One region of the Colwellia sp. RE-S-Sl-9 genome, then DNA from elsewhere that is predicted to be linked to it. Evidence: predicted binding sites of a transcription regulator. Region 1 holds the regulator's gene; each other region holds the start of a gene.
What was found. Region 1 encodes FNR, which switches genes on or off when oxygen is low (the NO sensors DNR and NnrR bind a similar motif). Its sites were predicted from a motif close to TTGATCTAGATCAA; they were not measured.
Positions count from the first base shown of each region.

Region 2: a site for FNR is predicted at 1,683-1,696, ahead of ACM9HF_RS12740 (HP1242/YdcH family protein). Genes of this name have one in related genera too.
Region 3: a site for FNR is predicted at 2,159-2,172, ahead of hemN (oxygen-independent coproporphyrinogen III oxidase). Genes of this name have one in related genera too.
Region 4: a site for FNR is predicted at 2,425-2,438, ahead of ACM9HF_RS13655 (OmpW/AlkL family protein). Genes of this name have one in related genera too.

Region 1 is NZ_CP182631.1:377,486-381,703, forward strand. Features, by position in the region: gene ACM9HF_RS01580 (hypothetical protein) at 1-423, opposite strand, end outside; gene uspE (universal stress protein UspE) at 688-1,617, opposite strand; gene fnr (fumarate/nitrate reduction transcriptional regulator Fnr) at 2,184-2,912, opposite strand; gene ACM9HF_RS01595 (sulfite exporter TauE/SafE family protein) at 2,972-3,631, opposite strand; gene ccoS (cbb3-type cytochrome oxidase assembly protein CcoS) at 3,631-3,864, opposite strand; gene ACM9HF_RS01605 (heavy metal translocating P-type ATPase) at 3,873-4,218, opposite strand, start outside.
Region 2 is NZ_CP182631.1:2,958,610-2,962,827, forward strand. Features, by position in the region: gene minC (septum site-determining protein MinC) at 1-479, shown strand, start outside; gene minD (septum site-determining protein MinD) at 502-1,314, shown strand; gene minE (cell division topological specificity factor MinE) at 1,317-1,580, shown strand; gene ACM9HF_RS12740 (HP1242/YdcH family protein) at 1,760-2,011, shown strand; gene ACM9HF_RS12745 (GNAT family N-acetyltransferase) at 2,066-2,605, opposite strand; gene arfA (alternative ribosome rescue factor ArfA) at 2,667-2,864, opposite strand; gene fre (NAD(P)H-flavin reductase) at 2,979-3,674, opposite strand; gene ubiD (4-hydroxy-3-polyprenylbenzoate decarboxylase) at 3,766-4,218, opposite strand, start outside.
Region 3 is NZ_CP182631.1:2,888,872-2,893,089, reverse strand. Features, by position in the region: gene ACM9HF_RS12510 (mechanosensitive ion channel family protein) at 1-104, shown strand, start outside; gene ACM9HF_RS12505 (DUF1285 domain-containing protein) at 134-355, shown strand; gene ACM9HF_RS12500 (DUF1285 family C-terminal domain-containing protein) at 382-681, shown strand; gene hemN (oxygen-independent coproporphyrinogen III oxidase) at 703-2,073, opposite strand; gene ACM9HF_RS12490 (DUF2489 domain-containing protein) at 2,197-2,685, opposite strand; gene yihI (Der GTPase-activating protein YihI) at 2,694-3,281, opposite strand; gene ACM9HF_RS12480 (M61 family metallopeptidase) at 3,510-4,218, opposite strand, start outside.
Region 4 is NZ_CP182631.1:3,145,783-3,150,000, forward strand. Features, by position in the region: gene ACM9HF_RS13635 (5-(carboxyamino)imidazole ribonucleotide synthase) at 1-438, shown strand, start outside; gene tsaC (L-threonylcarbamoyladenylate synthase type 1 TsaC) at 512-1,057, shown strand; gene hemF (oxygen-dependent coproporphyrinogen oxidase) at 1,054-1,959, shown strand; gene ACM9HF_RS13650 (diacylglycerol kinase) at 1,988-2,368, shown strand; gene ACM9HF_RS13655 (OmpW/AlkL family protein) at 2,494-3,171, shown strand; gene aroE (shikimate dehydrogenase) at 3,280-4,095, shown strand; gene ACM9HF_RS13665 (hypothetical protein) at 4,096-4,218, shown strand, end outside.

The DNA.
Region 1 (4,218 bases):
AAAACCTTCACCAGTCCCAAATCTAAACCATTTAGGTATTCCTCCATCGTTTACTTTCCGTATACGTGAAATTAGACACCCACCTGGTGCTTGTTGTATACCATTGACTTTGCCATAAACGTTAAGTGAAATATTACCCATATTGGCTGTTAGAGGGACACTACAATTGAAGTATCTAGTGGTTCTTTCAAATTGAGGATCAAAGATAAAGTAACCTTGTTCGGTTGGACCTACAGACTCAGAAGAAATAGTTGATAGGGCATTTAAGGCGCCTTCAGCCGTTTTTAAGTTATTAAATGCAGTTGCATGTTTAACTACATCTTCATTACAGTGAGTTGCACCAGAAAACGTAAGAGTATCAGCTAATGCAGATGTTGAAGATAAAAAGGTAAGGGTACCTAATATAGAGATGAGTTTGTTCATAATAATTTCCTTTTATATAATATTTTTTCCCTAAATACGAAACTAACATTACACAACTTTAATAATAAAATCAATAGATTGATTTGTTAATTGTAGTGTTATATATCGCTAATTGAGTTTTGTTATTGGCGAGGGATCAATTTAATATTACTACAAATAGGAGGACTTGGTTACTAAGCTAGTTAAAGTAGAGTTAAGTTGATTTAGATGTAATAGGTAATAAAGTAACTAAAATAGTAATTAGCTACTTTATTAGTGTTTTTATTACTTAACAAAAGGTGATTCATATCCATCAGGTTTTAACGCGAGTACATCACAGTTCAGTCGATCTATTACGTGTTCAGCGGTATTGCCTATTAATGTGGCTGATAATCCTGTTCTACCTACCGTGCCTAAAATCACTAATTCTGCGTCGATTTGGTTGGCAATTTCTTCGATAACATCTTCAGGTAAACCTTCTTGAACGTAGGTGTTCTCTTTCGCTATCTGGTATTTTTCACAATGTTCTGTCATCGCATCTTGGTGATGTTTTAACATAGTATCGTTGTATTCTACCGCGTTAAATTCAGGTATTTCTATGGTGATGTTAACAGGCGTACCGGGATAAGAATTAACAATGTGCACGTTACCGTTTATTGTTTTTGCTAAGTCGCTCGCTTGTGAGGTGATTTTATGGTTAAGCGAAAGGTGTTCTTCTTCATCACTTCCTACATTTATTGCTGCAAGTATATTGCCGTTTTCAGGCCATAAATGATCTTTAACTAATAACACAGGGCAAGGGCATTTACGTAAAATATGCCAGTCGGTAGGCGTAAATATAACGGATTTTAGTTTGTCGTGTTCGTGAGTACCTTTAATAACAATGTCGTGATTATGATCAAGCACTTCGCTGATCACTGCTTCAAAAGGTCTGTTGTGCCAAACAACTTTGGTGTTGATAGTAAGTGACTCTGTATCGAGTTGTTCGATAATGTTATTAAGCCATTGGTGTCTATCGTCTATAACGGTTTGTCGCATAGATTCACGTTCATCGCTTGATAACATGGTGGTCATTTCGTAAGAAAAATCAAAAATAGATAAGAAGGCTGTGATAGTAGCCTTAGTATGTTGTGCTAGTTCAATACTACGCTTTAACGCTTTTTGGTCGTCTGTCGTAGGATCAATAACCGTTAGTATATTTTGATACTTTTTCATAATATCGTCCCCAATTATTTAGCTCGTATTTATAATACCATGAGTATCAGTATAGTGTATGAACGAGTGTTTTTTAATTGTTTTACATCAAGATATTCTTAATTAATAATATCTTGATGAAGAGGGGAATATGAAATTTAAAATAGATCTTTTACGGAGATTAACAACAGTAATAATAACGTACCTTTTACTACTGTTGTTTATACCCGTTATCATTCAAGATGCAGGTTTCAGTGGGAACTAAAAACAATTTAAGCACAGATTTTACGTTCCAAACAAAATCTAAGGTCTACATCCATGTATGCAAGGCATTAAGTTTACGTCATGGCTATTCTCGGTAACTGCTCCTGCGTTACCCTAATGTCCTACATCCGTGTAGGAACCTGACTAAAGTTAATAACGAAGCATAAATTGTTTTAGACCCATCGAAGAAGCGCTTGAGCAAAATCACTTCATCAACAACGCTTTTCATAAGGGAGTAACCATTATCACAAAGCGTTGCCTTGAATTGATATCGCTCAAGCACTCTGAAATAGCCTCTTGATTGGTAACGGGTATATATCGAATTACAGTGAAGCAACTTCGTTAAGCTTTTCAATATTTTTAATGGTAATCAGTTTGCCACTCACATCGATTAAACCATTTTTATGAAACCTATTCAGTAAGCGGCTAATCGTTTCAACCGTTAAACCAATAAAGTTACCTATATCGCCACGTGTCATGGTTAATCTAAACTCAGACGCAGAAAATCCTCGTTCATGATATCTTTTACTTAACGTACTAATAAAAGTTGCTAATCGTTGCTCTGCATTTTTATGATTAAGTAACATAAGCATTTCATGATCTGAACGAATTTCAGAGCTCATCATTTTTAATATTTGTTTTTTAAGCTTTGGCATAGTGTTAGAAATAGAGTCTAACGTGTCGTATGGAATTTCACATACCATTGATGTTTCCAGTGCTTTAGCAAAACTAGGATGTTCTGAATTGGCAATGGCGTCAAAACCTAATAAATCACCTGCTAGATGAAACCCTGTAATTTGTTCTTCTCCTTGCTCATTAACGGTAAAGGTTTTAAATGTACCAGAACGAATGGCATAAAGAGATTTCATTTCGTCGCCGTCTTGAAAAATTTGCTCACCTTTATGGATAGGCTTTTTACGGTCAATAATATTATCAAGCGTATTAAGTTCTTGCTCGTTTAACGAAAATGGAAGGCATAATTCACTAATACTACAGTTTTGACAATGGATGTGTTGTTTTCCTGAGCAATTGTTGTTTTCCATAATGTCCATACTTAATCAAAGGTTAATTGATTTGGATCATATTCTAACCTTCATCTATATGCAATCGATTAAACGAGCAAGTACAAGGTATAAATACCGTAACCGATAAGGCTTATTGCCATTGTTTTTCTAAATAAGGGGTGGTTAAGTAGCGTTTTTGCTTTGATTAAGCTATACGACATAATAAGCAATGCTGGTAGGGTTCCTAAGCCAAAGCTAGTCATAATTAATGCGCCCGTAGTTACGCTGCCACTAGCTAATGACCATGTTAGCATTGAATAAATTAAACCACAGGGCAACCAGCCCCATAGCGCACCTAAACCTATGGCTTTTTGTGGTGAGTCTACAGGTATTAAACGTTTGGAGTAAGGTGATAAATATTGCCAAATAAATTTACCTAAGCGTTCAACTCTATTTAACCACATAAGCCATTGGCCAATATAAAGTCCTAAAAATATAAGAAATAGAGCGGATATTACGCGTAAACCAGCTAAAGGTACGCCAAGATTTTTAGCCGCGACAGAACCTGTAAAACCAACTATTGCGCCAATTAGGGTATAAGATAATATGCGACCAAAATTATAACTGAAAACTAAAAGTGTTTTTGAGTACGACGAATGTTTAGGTAGAGCAGAGGTTAGCATTGAGGTTATGCCACCACACATTCCTAAGCAATGGCCAGATCCCAAAATGCCTATAATAAAGGCTGAAAAATAATCAATGTTCATTAACTATCTTTTGGTTGATTTGATGCGTTGGTGTTTTTATTCTTTTCTGATATTAATTCTGATGTTGATTTATTTTTATCAGCTGCTTGATCGTCATTTTCGTCAAACAAAATACTTAAACCTTGTTTTTCAAGATCATCAAATTGTTCTGTTTTAACTGCCCAGAAAAAAAGATAAAGGCCAATAGCCGTTAATAGTACCGCGATAGGAATTAATACGTAAATTATGCTCATTGAATATATTAGCCTTTTGTATCTTTTTTGATATTAAGTAAGCGCAGTGAGTTAGTCACAACCAATATGGAACTGGCTGACATACCAATAACTGCGAGGTAAGGCGTAATATAGCCAGCCATTGCTAACGGCAACACTAAGGCATTATAACCAAATGCCCATAAGTAGTTTTGCCAAATAATTTTTTTAGTTTTTTGAGCAATGAGTTTTAACGCAGTAATATTAGTTAAATCACTGTTTAATAATATAATATCTGCGCCGTTTTTCGCAATATCTGTACCACTTCCCATGGCTATGGCTATATGAGCCGCGCTAAATACAGGCGTGTCGTTGACACCATCACCCACCATGGCA
Region 2 (4,218 bases), 2.2 Mb from region 1:
GCGGTCATACATCTCCTGAGCAAAAAAAAGCAGCACAAGATGCTGGCCTAGCCATAGTTAACAAAGGCTCTGCGCTACAAAATAAACGTACAGAAATTCAAAAAACACAACCAGAAGTACAAACTCCTGTTGAAACAACCGTTATTGAAAATACCCCAACAAAAATTATTAAAGGCCAAATTCGTTCTGGCCAACAAATTTATGCTAAAAATACAGACCTCATCATTATGGGCTCTGTAGGTAATGGGGCTGAAGTTATTGCTGATGGCAACATTCATGTATACGGGACTATCCGCGGTAGAGCTATTGCGGGTGCAAGCGGACAAAGCGAAAGTAAAATATTCTGTCAAAACTTACAAGCTGAACTGGTGTCTATTGCCGGTGTTTACATGCTAAACGAACAACTAACTGAGCATGCAAATTTACCGCAATGTATTCAAGTTGAAGATCAAAAAATTGTATTTAACCCATTAAATTAGAAAAACTAAGAAAGGAAAAATCATGGCTAAGGTTATCGTTGTGACCTCAGGTAAAGGCGGAGTTGGTAAAACAACTTCTAGTGCTGCAATAGGCACAGGTCTAGCTATAAAAGGCTTTAAAACCGTAATTATCGATTTTGATATTGGATTACGTAATTTAGATTTAATTATGGGTTGCGAACGTAGAGTAGTTTATGACTTTGTTAACGTGATTAAAGGTGAAGCAACACTTAATCAAGCCTTAATTAAAGACAAACGCACGCCAAATCTATCAATACTACCTGCGTCACAAACACGTGACAAAGACGCGCTAAATAAAGAAGGCGTTCAAAAAGTATTAGATGATCTTGCTGAAGCTGGCTTTGAATATATTGTATGCGACTCACCAGCAGGTATTGAAACGGGCGCAATTATGGCGCTTTATTTCGCTGACGAAGCCATAGTAACAACAAACCCTGAAGTATCATCAGTACGAGATTCAGACCGTATTTTAGGTATGTTAGCAAGCAAATCACAACGTGCAGAACAGGGCAAAGAGCCCGTTAAAGAACATCTATTATTAACACGCTACAACCCAGAGCGTGTAACACGTGGCGATATGCTAAGTGTAGAAGATGTATTAGACATTTTAGCAATTCCATTACTTGGCGTTATTCCTGAGTCACCTGCTGTATTAAAAGCATCTAACTCAGGTTCTCCTGTTATTCTAGATACTGAAAGTGATGCTGGCCTTGCATACGGAGACGCTGTAGATCGTTTAATTGGTGAAAAAGTTGAATTCCGTTTTATAGAAGAAGAAAAGAAAAGCTTACTGCGCCGCTTATTTGGAGGTTAAACATGTCTCTTTTAGATTATTTTCGAAGTAAAAAAACTACGCAAACCGCTCAAACAGCGAAAGAGCGACTTCAAATTATTGTTGCTCACGAGCGTGGACAACGTAATAGTCCTGATTATTTACCTGCAATGAAGCAAGATATTATTGATGTTATCCGTCGATATGTACCCATTGATTCAGATCAGGTCACGGTTAATCTAGACAATAAAAATGATAATTTAAGCGTATTAGAACTCAACATTACTTTACCTGACGATAAACGCTAAACATCGAACATTAAGTAAAGATTCTAATACCGTTAGAATGATTAAGGGGAGTTAACTCCCCTTTTTTATGCGCAAAATTGACTATAAAACATTCATTAAAAGTTGAGCCAGATCAATACACAATAACAATGGAGGAATACACTTAACATTAAAGAACAGCAAGTAAACAAGGATATATAATGACGTTACAAAAACATGATCTACACCACGAATTCCCTGAATACAGTAAAGAAATCCATCATTTAAAAATGACGAACAACCACTTCGCTAAACTCTTTAACGAATATCATGAACTCAATAATGAGGTTGTTAAAATTGAGCAAGGAGTCGAAAATACCTCTGATGAGTATTTAGACCAACAAAAAATCAAACGTTTAAGCTTAAAAGATGCGTTGTTTGCCATCATTAAAAAAGAGCAGGTCTCTGCTTAAATATCTTATTTAAAGAGGAGCCACCGTACTCCTCTTTACTTTAATTAACAGTATTTACTGACAAGTTTTATACAAAACATGCTCAAGTAAAGCGCTGTTTATATCCACTAAAGGATGATTAAACGTAATCCCCGTATTTTCCATTCCAATACGCTGCATAACTTTCTCTGATGGCTTATTTACCTTAGCCGTAAAAGATACCACTTCGGTAAGTTTTAACTCATTAAAAGCAAATTCAAGTGACTTTTTAGCAGCCTCTGTTGCATAGCCATTATGCCAATATTGACTATCGAAACGCCAACCAATTTCAACAGCGGGTGAAAACGGTAAGCATTCAGGTGTTTGTTTCAAACCCGTAAAACCAATAAATTGATTGCTCTGTTTTTCTTCAACCGCCCAAAAGCCCCAACCTTTCTCATCAATAAAACCAGCGAGTTTATTTGCTATAGCGTTACTCTCATCTTGAGTTAATAGCCGAGGGAAGTATTTCATCACCTTTGCACAGGCGTTCATTTGTGCAAAAGGCTTAAAATCGCTAGCGCGCCATTGCCTTAACAATAGTCTTTCGGTATGAAGTTCAATAGGATATAGCATACGTAAACTGAGTTTAAAAAATGTAGAAAGCCTTATCTAATAACAACTTAACTTATAACAATTAAGCAGCTATTAAATAAGACTCTTGGCCTTTATTCGAAAATTTAGCTTTACGTTGATATGCACCTTTACCTTTTTTAGGTTGAACAATTTGCTGTTTATAAAGTTTAGAAGTAACCATAGCAGCTAAAAAATTATCTTTGATAGTGCCTCGTCCTAACTCAACTTGAGCTTTATTGGTTTGTTTTTTACTTTTCATTTTATTTCTCTTTTAGTTTAAATTTAATACAAAAAATGCGCGCGTAGTAACCTCGGTTATTACGCGCGCATTCTAGGCGCATAGTTTTAAAAAAGCTATAATAATTTTTAACTATTAGATGTAAGCGAAAGCATCCGCAAACATGTTGTCTTTATTGACTCCGCGCGCAACAAAGTCATCTCTTACTACCCCTACCATTTCAAAGCGGCCAGCAAGATAAATATCGTAATCTTCTAGGTTTTTAATATCATTCATTACCACTTTATGAACCATACCTACTTTGCCAGTCCAGTCATCGTGTGGTGTTTCAACTACCGTATGAAACTCGCCTTCATTTAGCTTAGCGATAATGGCAGCTGATTCGTCTAATTCATAACAAGCACTAGGTTCACGAAGACCCCAATATACGACTACTTTTCTTGAAGACTGTTCTTGAGATAAGTACTCAAACATAGATTTGATATAAGAAAATCCTGTACCACCAGCAATTAATAATAAAGGTTTAGTACTTTCTTCACGTAATTGCGCATTACCCAGTGGTAATTCAACTGTGACTTCTTGATTATTTTTAATATGTTCGATCACTTGCATAGGGTAGCTATCTGCAGAAAAAGCACCTATTTGTAATTCAATCAATTCGTTATTTGGTGAACTTGCGATAGAAAAAGGTCGCTTGTCATCATCACTCAAGACAAAATTTAAATATTGCCCCGGCATAAAATTTACTGCTTGTTCAGGTTTTAACAAAACCTTATATACATAGGGAGTAAGTGCTTCTAATGAAGCGACCTGGCACTTAATTACATTCATTTGTTAAACCTTAACCACTTAAAATACTCATATCATTAATAATTTTTTTGATGAAATCAGTATAGAATCTATAAATAATGACCTTAGTCACTTATGTGTTTTTTTCTTCGTTTGTATCGCCGAATATATTTAGCTCATCCCATAAGCCATCAACTTCGTCTTTAATTGCTTCTGTCATCACGATAGGTTCTCCCCATTCGCGATTGGTTTCACCTGGCCATTTGTTGGTGGCATCTAATCCCATTTTAGAACCTAAACCAGAAACTGGAGAGGCAAAATCTAAATAGTCGATAGGTGTGTTTTCAATCAGCACGGTGTCACGGCTTGGATCCATGCGTGTAGTCATAGCCCAAATCACATCTTTCCAATCTCGCGCATTTATATCGTCGTCACACACAATAACAAATTTAGTGTACATAAATTGACGTAAGAATGACCAAACGCCCATCATGACACGCTTAGCATGACCCGCATATTGCTTCTTGATGGTTACTACAGCTAAACGATACGAACAGCCTTCTGGCGGTAAGTAAAAGTCTTGAAT
Region 3 (4,218 bases), 2.3 Mb from region 1:
AAGATATCGAAATACCTTTTCCGCATTTGTCTTTATATGCAGGAAATAAAACAGAACCTTTTCCGATCACCATATCAAAGCAGGAAAAGCGTAAAACTGACTAGAGTTCAGGTTATCCACAAAGGGGAGTGATATGTCGTTAGAAAACATAACGTCGCAATTAGGAAAATTAGCTGATGGTAAGTCGTCTAAAATACCGCCTGTTGAATTATGGGATCCGCCTTATTGTGGTGAAATCGACATTGTCATAAAAGCCAATGGTGATTGGTTTTATAACGGTACTATTTTTAAACGGTTAGCTTTAGTTAAGCTGTTTGCATCGGTTATAAAAAAGAGGACAACGATTACTTTTTAGTTACTCCGGTAGAAAAAGTAAAAATAGTGGTTGAACAAGCTCCTTTTGTATTAACTAAATGGGAATGGCAAGATGCGGAACAAACCAATATGTTGGTTTGTACTAATGTAGATGATGAGTTTGTTTTAGATAAATCGCATGCTCTAACCTTTGACGACAAAGGGGAAATGTATATTACCGTAAGACGTAATTTACAGGCCAAAGTACATCGAAATGTTTATTACCAGTGGGTTGAAGCTGCACAGCAAGTTGAAACAGAAAAAGGCACTGAACTTCTATTTACCAGTGCCGGTTGTGATTTTAGTTTGGGGGTTATTGAGGAATAATTTAGCCTCTACCGTTTTATACTAAATAACTCTTGAAAAACGTTGTTGGTTAATGTGTTTTTTCATGTAAATATCAAACGACATACAAATATTACGTACCAGTAATCTGGCTTGTGGCGCAATACGAATAGAGTCTTCATTATTATTTACTAAACCGTCTTCAATAAAGGTGGTTAGCATGGGTAAGTCGTCTTTAAAATAGTCATTAAAGTTAATGTGATATTTTTGGCTAAGCGCATTTTTATCTAAAAATAAATTACACATTAACTCTCGTATAACTTCTCCTCGAATTATATCGTCTTGAGTCAGCGCTACGCCTTTTTCTAATGCGTGTTCTTTAGTTTCTATTTCGTGATAATAGGTTTTTAAATCTTTAACATTTTGGCTGTAAACATTGCCAATACCGCTGATAGATGAAACACCTAAACCTAATAAGTCACAGCTTCCTTTCGTTGTGTAACCTTGGAAGTTTCTGTGAAGCTTGCCTTCTTTTTGTGCAATAGAAAGTTCGTCGTCTGGCTTGGCAAAGTGGTCCATACCGATAAATTCATAACCATAGGCACATAGCTTTTCGATGGCTAAACGCATAAGGGAAAATTTTTCAGTAACACTAGGTAACCATTCATCTCGTAATTTGCGTTGTGCGGCAAAGCGGCTAGGTATGTGCGCGTAACTGAACAGGGAAATACGATCTACGTCCATTTCTTTGGTTTTGTCGAGTGTGCGGGTAAAGGTTTCTATAGTTTGATGAGGTAAGCCATAAATAAGATCAATGTTAATTGATTTAAAACCTACGGCTTTTGCATGCGCAATAAACTGCTCGATAAACTCGGTAGACTGCACTCGGTTTATGGTTTGCTGTACTTTTTCATCTATGTCTTGTACGCCAATACTTAATCGATTAAAGCCTAAGCTGTATAAGTGCTCTGCTAGGTTTAGCTCTATTTCTCTAGGGTCAATTTCAATACTCATTTCTACTTTGTCAGCAAAATTGAATTTGTCTTTGAGTAAACTTACTAGGGTTGTCATTTGTTCATGAGTTAAGAAGCTAGGTGTACCACCGCCCCAATGCAGTTGTTTTACTGTGTAGTTTTCAAATAGTGGGGCGCGCGAGCTAATTTCTTTGGCAAGGTATTCTAAATAGGTGTCTGCTTTACTTCTGTGGCGAGTAATGACTTTGTTACAACCGCAGTAATAACAAAGGCTATGGCAAAACGGGATATGAATATATAGCGATAATTCTCTGTTAGGAGATTGTTCAATAGCTTGAATTAAGTCAGATTGAGTGAATTGGTCGTGAAACTCTAAAGCAGTAGGGTAAGAGGTATATCTTGGGCCCGCAGTATTGTATTTATTGAGTAATTTTTCATTAAAAAACTGACTTACCTGCATCACATCACACCTAAATTATTGAACCGTTAAAGTATTCTACGGTATTGATTAGGTGTGATTGTATCAATTGCTACATTAGTAATAGTTGATCTGACTCAAGCTTTGTTCTTTGTGTTCGTCATACTACACAGAAATAACACTAAGCCTTTCATTAGCGTACTGATGAAGTTCATTAACGTCTTGTTGAATTTTAGGTTTTAAATCGGCTTCAAGTTTCATACGTTCAAAATCAAGTTTCATACGTTCTTGTTTAGCCAGCTTTTTACGTTCTTCTAAAATAGGCATATGCTTAATAGCATTATATAGCTGATAAACAGAAGGAAATAGGCTTTCTAACTCGCTGCTTAATTTAAGCGAGTCTAATAGCACAGATAAACGCCAACAGCCTTCAGATAGGTCGCATTGCTCTTCTTTCATGGCTCTTACAATAATAACAACACTTTTGAGTATTTTAGTGTCGTGTTGTTTTAACGACGCTTGTTTTTCTTGTTCGGCAATGGCTTGATCTGCTGTTTGCTTTTTTAGGCGAGACATCAGCATGCCAGCATAGATTGCAAGCGGAACAATAATGAGTAAAGCTAAAACAATATAGAGCCAATAATCTTTAAGCATGGTTACTCCTATTCGTATTTAGACAAATCGCTTTTGTCTAAAGAATCCCATAAGTCGTCTTCGTCATCACTAGAGCGTTCTGCTTCGTCTTGCTCGTCTTCATCTTCATCATTCCAGCCAAGTAATTCACGTAACTCTTGATGACGATCCATTTTCGCATTGAAGTAGTTAATTTGCTCTTCGGTTAGCTCTTTATCTTCTTCTTGTAGCGCAAGAATAGTTTGTAATTGCGGATCATCTTCAATGGCATATAACTCGTCTTCTAATGCCGTTGTGGGTAAAGCTTCAGGCTCAACCATTCTAATTGCAGCAATAGGGGCTGATTTTTCTTTTTTAGGTTTATTAGCGATAACCTTTGGTGCATCTTTGGGTGTTAAATCAATTAATTTTTTGCTGCCTAAACGTGGATCTTTGGCCGCAGAGTTTGTTTGATTTTGATTCTTGTTTTCAAAAGCTTCTTTTTGGCGATTACCCGCTTCTTTACCTACTTTCTTTTTCGGTTTTTTAGCTGTTGGTACGATAAGCTTTTTATCGGCTTCTGAAAGAACTTCTCTTCTACCAACACCAGGTTTTCTTGATTTTTTAACGCGTGACATGTGAATACTTCATTTAAAGTCTAATGGTTCTATTTTACTCGATTAATTGCTAAACCGCGATAGCTAGTACGATACATTCATCATTTAGGTGGGATTTATACCTGTTACCACTGAAACCTGCATCTTGAATGGTTACGGGTATAAGAGCTTTCATTATGAATATCATGACTTTTATAATATTCACAATGAAAGGAAATCATTTAATTAACTCGCACTTAGGTTATTCATTTATGCACTTAGCACATTACGCCATTTTTGGCTGAGTTCTGCATCTGTTTCGGTAATCGATATAGCGGATGTAGGAGAGTCTATAAAGGTAATTGGATTTTCAATAAGTTGATCATCTCTAAAGTAATGACAAGTGACTTTACTATTTTTAGGTAAATGTTCAGCTATATTTTGTAATGATTTTTCTGTTGCTTGCATGCTATCTACGGCGATTATGATGTCATTTACCGCTAAGCCAGCATCGGCTGCTGGGCTATTTTCTACCACTTGTGTTACTTTTAGCCCTGATGGTGTAGCACTATAAAGAGCACCAATGAAGGGGACATATTCATTTGTTGTGCAAGTTTCTAAACTATTGAGTTTGCTAAATTTACTAGCACTAAAATCAATACCTACATTGTTAAGTAAAGGTGCTAAGTTTACGCGTTCTGCATTGTGTAGCATTTGGGTAAATTCATCACGTATATCAGCATTACATAATACATTCGCTATATTGATAAAGTCGTCTTCACTTGTGCCTATATTGGTTCGGCCAAAGTGGATCCATAACTCTTTCATCAAGTTGTCTAAACTGTATTGCCCGTTAGACTTTTCTCGTATAGTTAAATCTAACCACAGGGCGATTAAAGAACCTTTAGTGTAATAACTGACAATATTATTTACCGCATCTGGGCCTTGTTTGTAAAATTTGGTCCAGGTATCAAAGCTT
Region 4 (4,218 bases), 2.0 Mb from region 1:
GATAAAATAGCCAAAGCATTAGACTATGTAGGCGTGCTTGCTATAGAATTCTTTCAAGTGGGAGATTCTTTATTGGTGAATGAAATTGCCCCACGTGTACATAACTCCGGACACTGGACCCAACAAGGTGCAGATACTTGTCAGTTTGAAAACCATATAAGAGCTGTTTGCCAATTACCTTTAGGTTCTACCGAATTAGTTAGACCTACAGCTATGATAAATATACTCGGTACTGATAGCGTGCCACATAGTATTCTTGAAATACCCAGTGTAACACTTCATTGGTACGGTAAAGGTAAAAGGGCGGGTCGAAAAATGGGACACATTAATGTGTGTGGTTCAACTCGAACTGAATTAATTAGTCGGTTAACTCAATTATCAACAATGTTGCCAGACTCCGACTTTCCCGATGTAAGCGAATACGTGAATTCACTTTAATATAACCTATTCTTCTAGTAGGAAGTTATTGTGATAAGTCTCGTTTAAATTATTGATAATAAAATACGGTCTAATGTTTACAGCAATTGAAATTTTTCAACAAGGTGGCGTTATTGCTTATCCAACTGAAGCCGTATTTGGTCTTGGTTGTGATCCTGATAATCAAACGGCAGTTGAAAAATTATTACAAATCAAAAATAGAGATAAAGCCAAAGGTCTTATTTTACTTGCGGGTAGCTTTGAACAATTAACGCCATATATTGATCTTTCTAAGCTGACTAATACACAAATTGACTTAATATTAAGTCGTTGGCCAAACGGTGTTACTCAAGTATTACCTGCTCAAGCTAATATTTCTTCATACTTAACAGGCTGTTTTTCTACTATTGCCGTGAGAGTTACCGATCAGCCAGATGTTGTTTCATTGTGTTCACAAACCAAAAAACCTATCGTTTCAACAAGTGCTAATTTATCAGGGCTAGAGCCAGCCAGAACATGGCAAACATTAGATCCCACATTAACTCAGATGATTGATTACCTAATAAAAGGTGAAACATTAGGCTATATGCAACCATCAAAAATTATGGATGGTTTAACTGGAGAGGTTTTTCGCACATGAGTGCTGTAAATATAGAAACGGTTGTTGAATTTTTAAAAGGTTTACAAGACCAAATTTGTGCTGCGATAGAACAGGCCGACGGCCAAGCTAAATTCGTTGAAGATAATTGGGTTCGCCCTGAAGGTGGCGGCGGACGTACACGTGTTCTAACTAACGGAGACGTTGTTGAGCAAGGAGGAGTTAATTTCTCATTAGTGTCAGGCGATAAACTTCCACCATCAGCAAGTGCCCATCGACCTGAACTAGCAGGAAGAACCTGGAAAGCTTGTGGCGTATCTTTAGTCATACATCCTAAAAACCCTTATATTCCTACATCACATGCTAATGTACGCTTTTTTATTGCAGAAAAAGAAGGTGAAGAACCCGTATGGTGGTTTGGTGGTGGATTTGATTTAACCCCATTTTATCCATTTGAAGAAGATATTATTCATTGGCATCAAACAGCTAAAACACTTTGTCAGCCTTTTGGTGATTCTGTTTATCAAAAAAATAAAGAATGGTGCGATAATTACTTTTACTTAAAACACCGTGATGAAACCCGAGGCGTTGGAGGTTTATTTTTTGATGATTTAAATCAGTGGGATTTTGAAACGTGTTTAGATTATATAAAAGCGGTAGGAGCAGGATTCATCGATGCTTATATACCTATAGTAGAAAAACGCAAAAATACAGAATATGGTGAGCGCCAACGTCAATTTCAATTATATCGCCGTGGTCGTTATGTAGAATTTAATTTAGTTTTTGATCGCGGAACTCTCTTTGGCTTGCAGTCTGGCGGTAGAACTGAATCTATTTTAATGTCGATGCCGCCGTTGGCGAGATGGGAATACAACTTTCAAGCTGACGAAAATTCCGAAGAACATAATCTAAATAAATACTTAGTTCCTAGAAATTGGGTATAACTATAATAAATGCAAATAGAGCGTTTTCATGCCAGACAAAAATACATTAGGTCATATTGAAAGAATTTTACCTGCAATTAAAAATAGTATTGCGGGTTTACTCTCAGCCTATAAAAATGAAATCGCTTTTAGACAAGAAGTTTTCTTATTTCTAATATTATCGCCAATCGCTTGGTTGATCAGTGCAAGTTTTGTTGAACTCTTTTTATTAGTATTTTCTCTTATTTTTATTATGGTCACTGAACTTCTAAATTCTGCAATAGAAGCCGTTGTGGATAGGGTTGGTTTAGAACATCACGAGCTCAGCGGTCGTGCAAAAGACATTGCTTCTGCTGCAGTGTTTGTTGCCATATTATTTTTCCTGATGGTTTGGGGTTATAAAATTCATCAGTATATTGTACTAAGTTGATTTAGATCAGAATTTAATTCTTTAATCGGATACTTTAGTGTTATCAATAGAATAAGTTGAGCTAAATCAAAATTCTATTTAACTATTCTCTTTAAAATTACTTTATTAATTTAAAGGGAATCACCATGAAAAAAAATATCTTAACGCTTACGCTTCTTACCATACTTTCCTCATCTACATATGCTGCCGATTATCAATCAGGTGATATAGTTATCAGGGGCGGTATTACAAATGTAAATCCGAGCAGTGATCATACATCTATTTTACTTAACAATACTGATTCAACAATGACCTTAACGGTTGATGATAATTCGCAGTTAGGTTTGAATTTTTTATATTTCTATAATGCTAATATAGCCGTTGAAGTGTTAGCTGCAACACCTTTTACGCATGATGTAACTATTCATGATAAAAACGCTGTACTTAATGTTGATGGAGCAAAGTTAGGTGAAGTTACACAATTACCACCGACCATTAGCGTACTTTATTATATTGAAAACCAATCAGCTTTTAAGCCTTATGTTGGCCTGGGAGTTAACTACACCATATTTTTTGACGAACAATTTGAAGATGCACCAAAAAGTTTAGGTTTAAGTAATTTAGAATTAGAGGGATCTTTTGGGTTGTCATACCAATTAGGTGTTGATTACTTAATTAATGATAACTTCCATATTAATGCTTCTGCTCGTTATATTGATATATCTACCGATGCGACTTTTGACGTAGGTGGCCAGAGTATAGGTAAGGCAACAATAGATGTGGATCCTATGGTTTATTCAATAATGCTAGGGTATAAATTTTAACTACACACTTTTAATAAAGCAATTTCATCTAAAAAAGCATCGATAAGTCGATGCTTTTTTATTGGATCTGATTTAAGCTAAAAAAAATAGCATTAAATAGAATCTACTATGGATCACTATCTCGTTTACGGTAACCCAATAAAACAATCTAAATCTCCATTTATACATACAGCCTTTGCAAAAGAAACAAATCAGAACATTGAATATAAAAGTCAGCTAGCAGAATTAGGCGAGTTTGAGAAAACGGTTAAGCTTTTTATTAAAGAAGGAGGTAAGGGGGCCAATGTGACTGCTCCTTTTAAAGAAGAAGCCATGGCAATGTGTGATGAATTATCTGAACACGCTAAATTCTCAGGGGCAGTAAACACCTTAACCTTTAAAATTGGGAAAATTTATGGTGATACTACCGATGGTGTTGGTTTAGTAAATGATCTGTTATCTCATAACGTTCAGTTAGAAAATAGTCGAATTTTACTCTTAGGGGCTGGTGGCGCTTCAAAAGGCGTTGTTTTACCTTTATTGAATCAAAAACCTAAACATTTAACTATTGCTAATAGAACCGTGTCGAAAGCAGATGCAATAGTACAACAATATACAAACCAACCTATAACAGCTATGTCGTTTGAAGAAGCTAATAAACAAAAATTTGATCTTATTATTAATGCAACATCGGCAGGGCTGTCAGGAAATAGTGTACCTATTTCGGAAAGTCTCATAAGCACTAATACGGTTTGTTACGATATGACCTACGGTAAAAACCTAACACCTTTTTTGCAAATGGCGACTAAGCAGAATGCTAAACAGATAATTGATGGTTTAGGTATGTTAGTAGGGCAAGCTGCTGAGAGTTTTTATCTTTGGCGTGGTGTTCGCCCAGAAACTAGCAAGGTATTAAACGAATTACGCAAAGAGTTAAATCAATAAATGAATCAAGCTATTATAATTAATGACGATTATGAATTTAATCACAACAAACAACATTGGCAATGTACAGCCATGTTGTCTGGAGAAAAAGTCGTTATTATAATTAATAGCCGTGTTTCATCT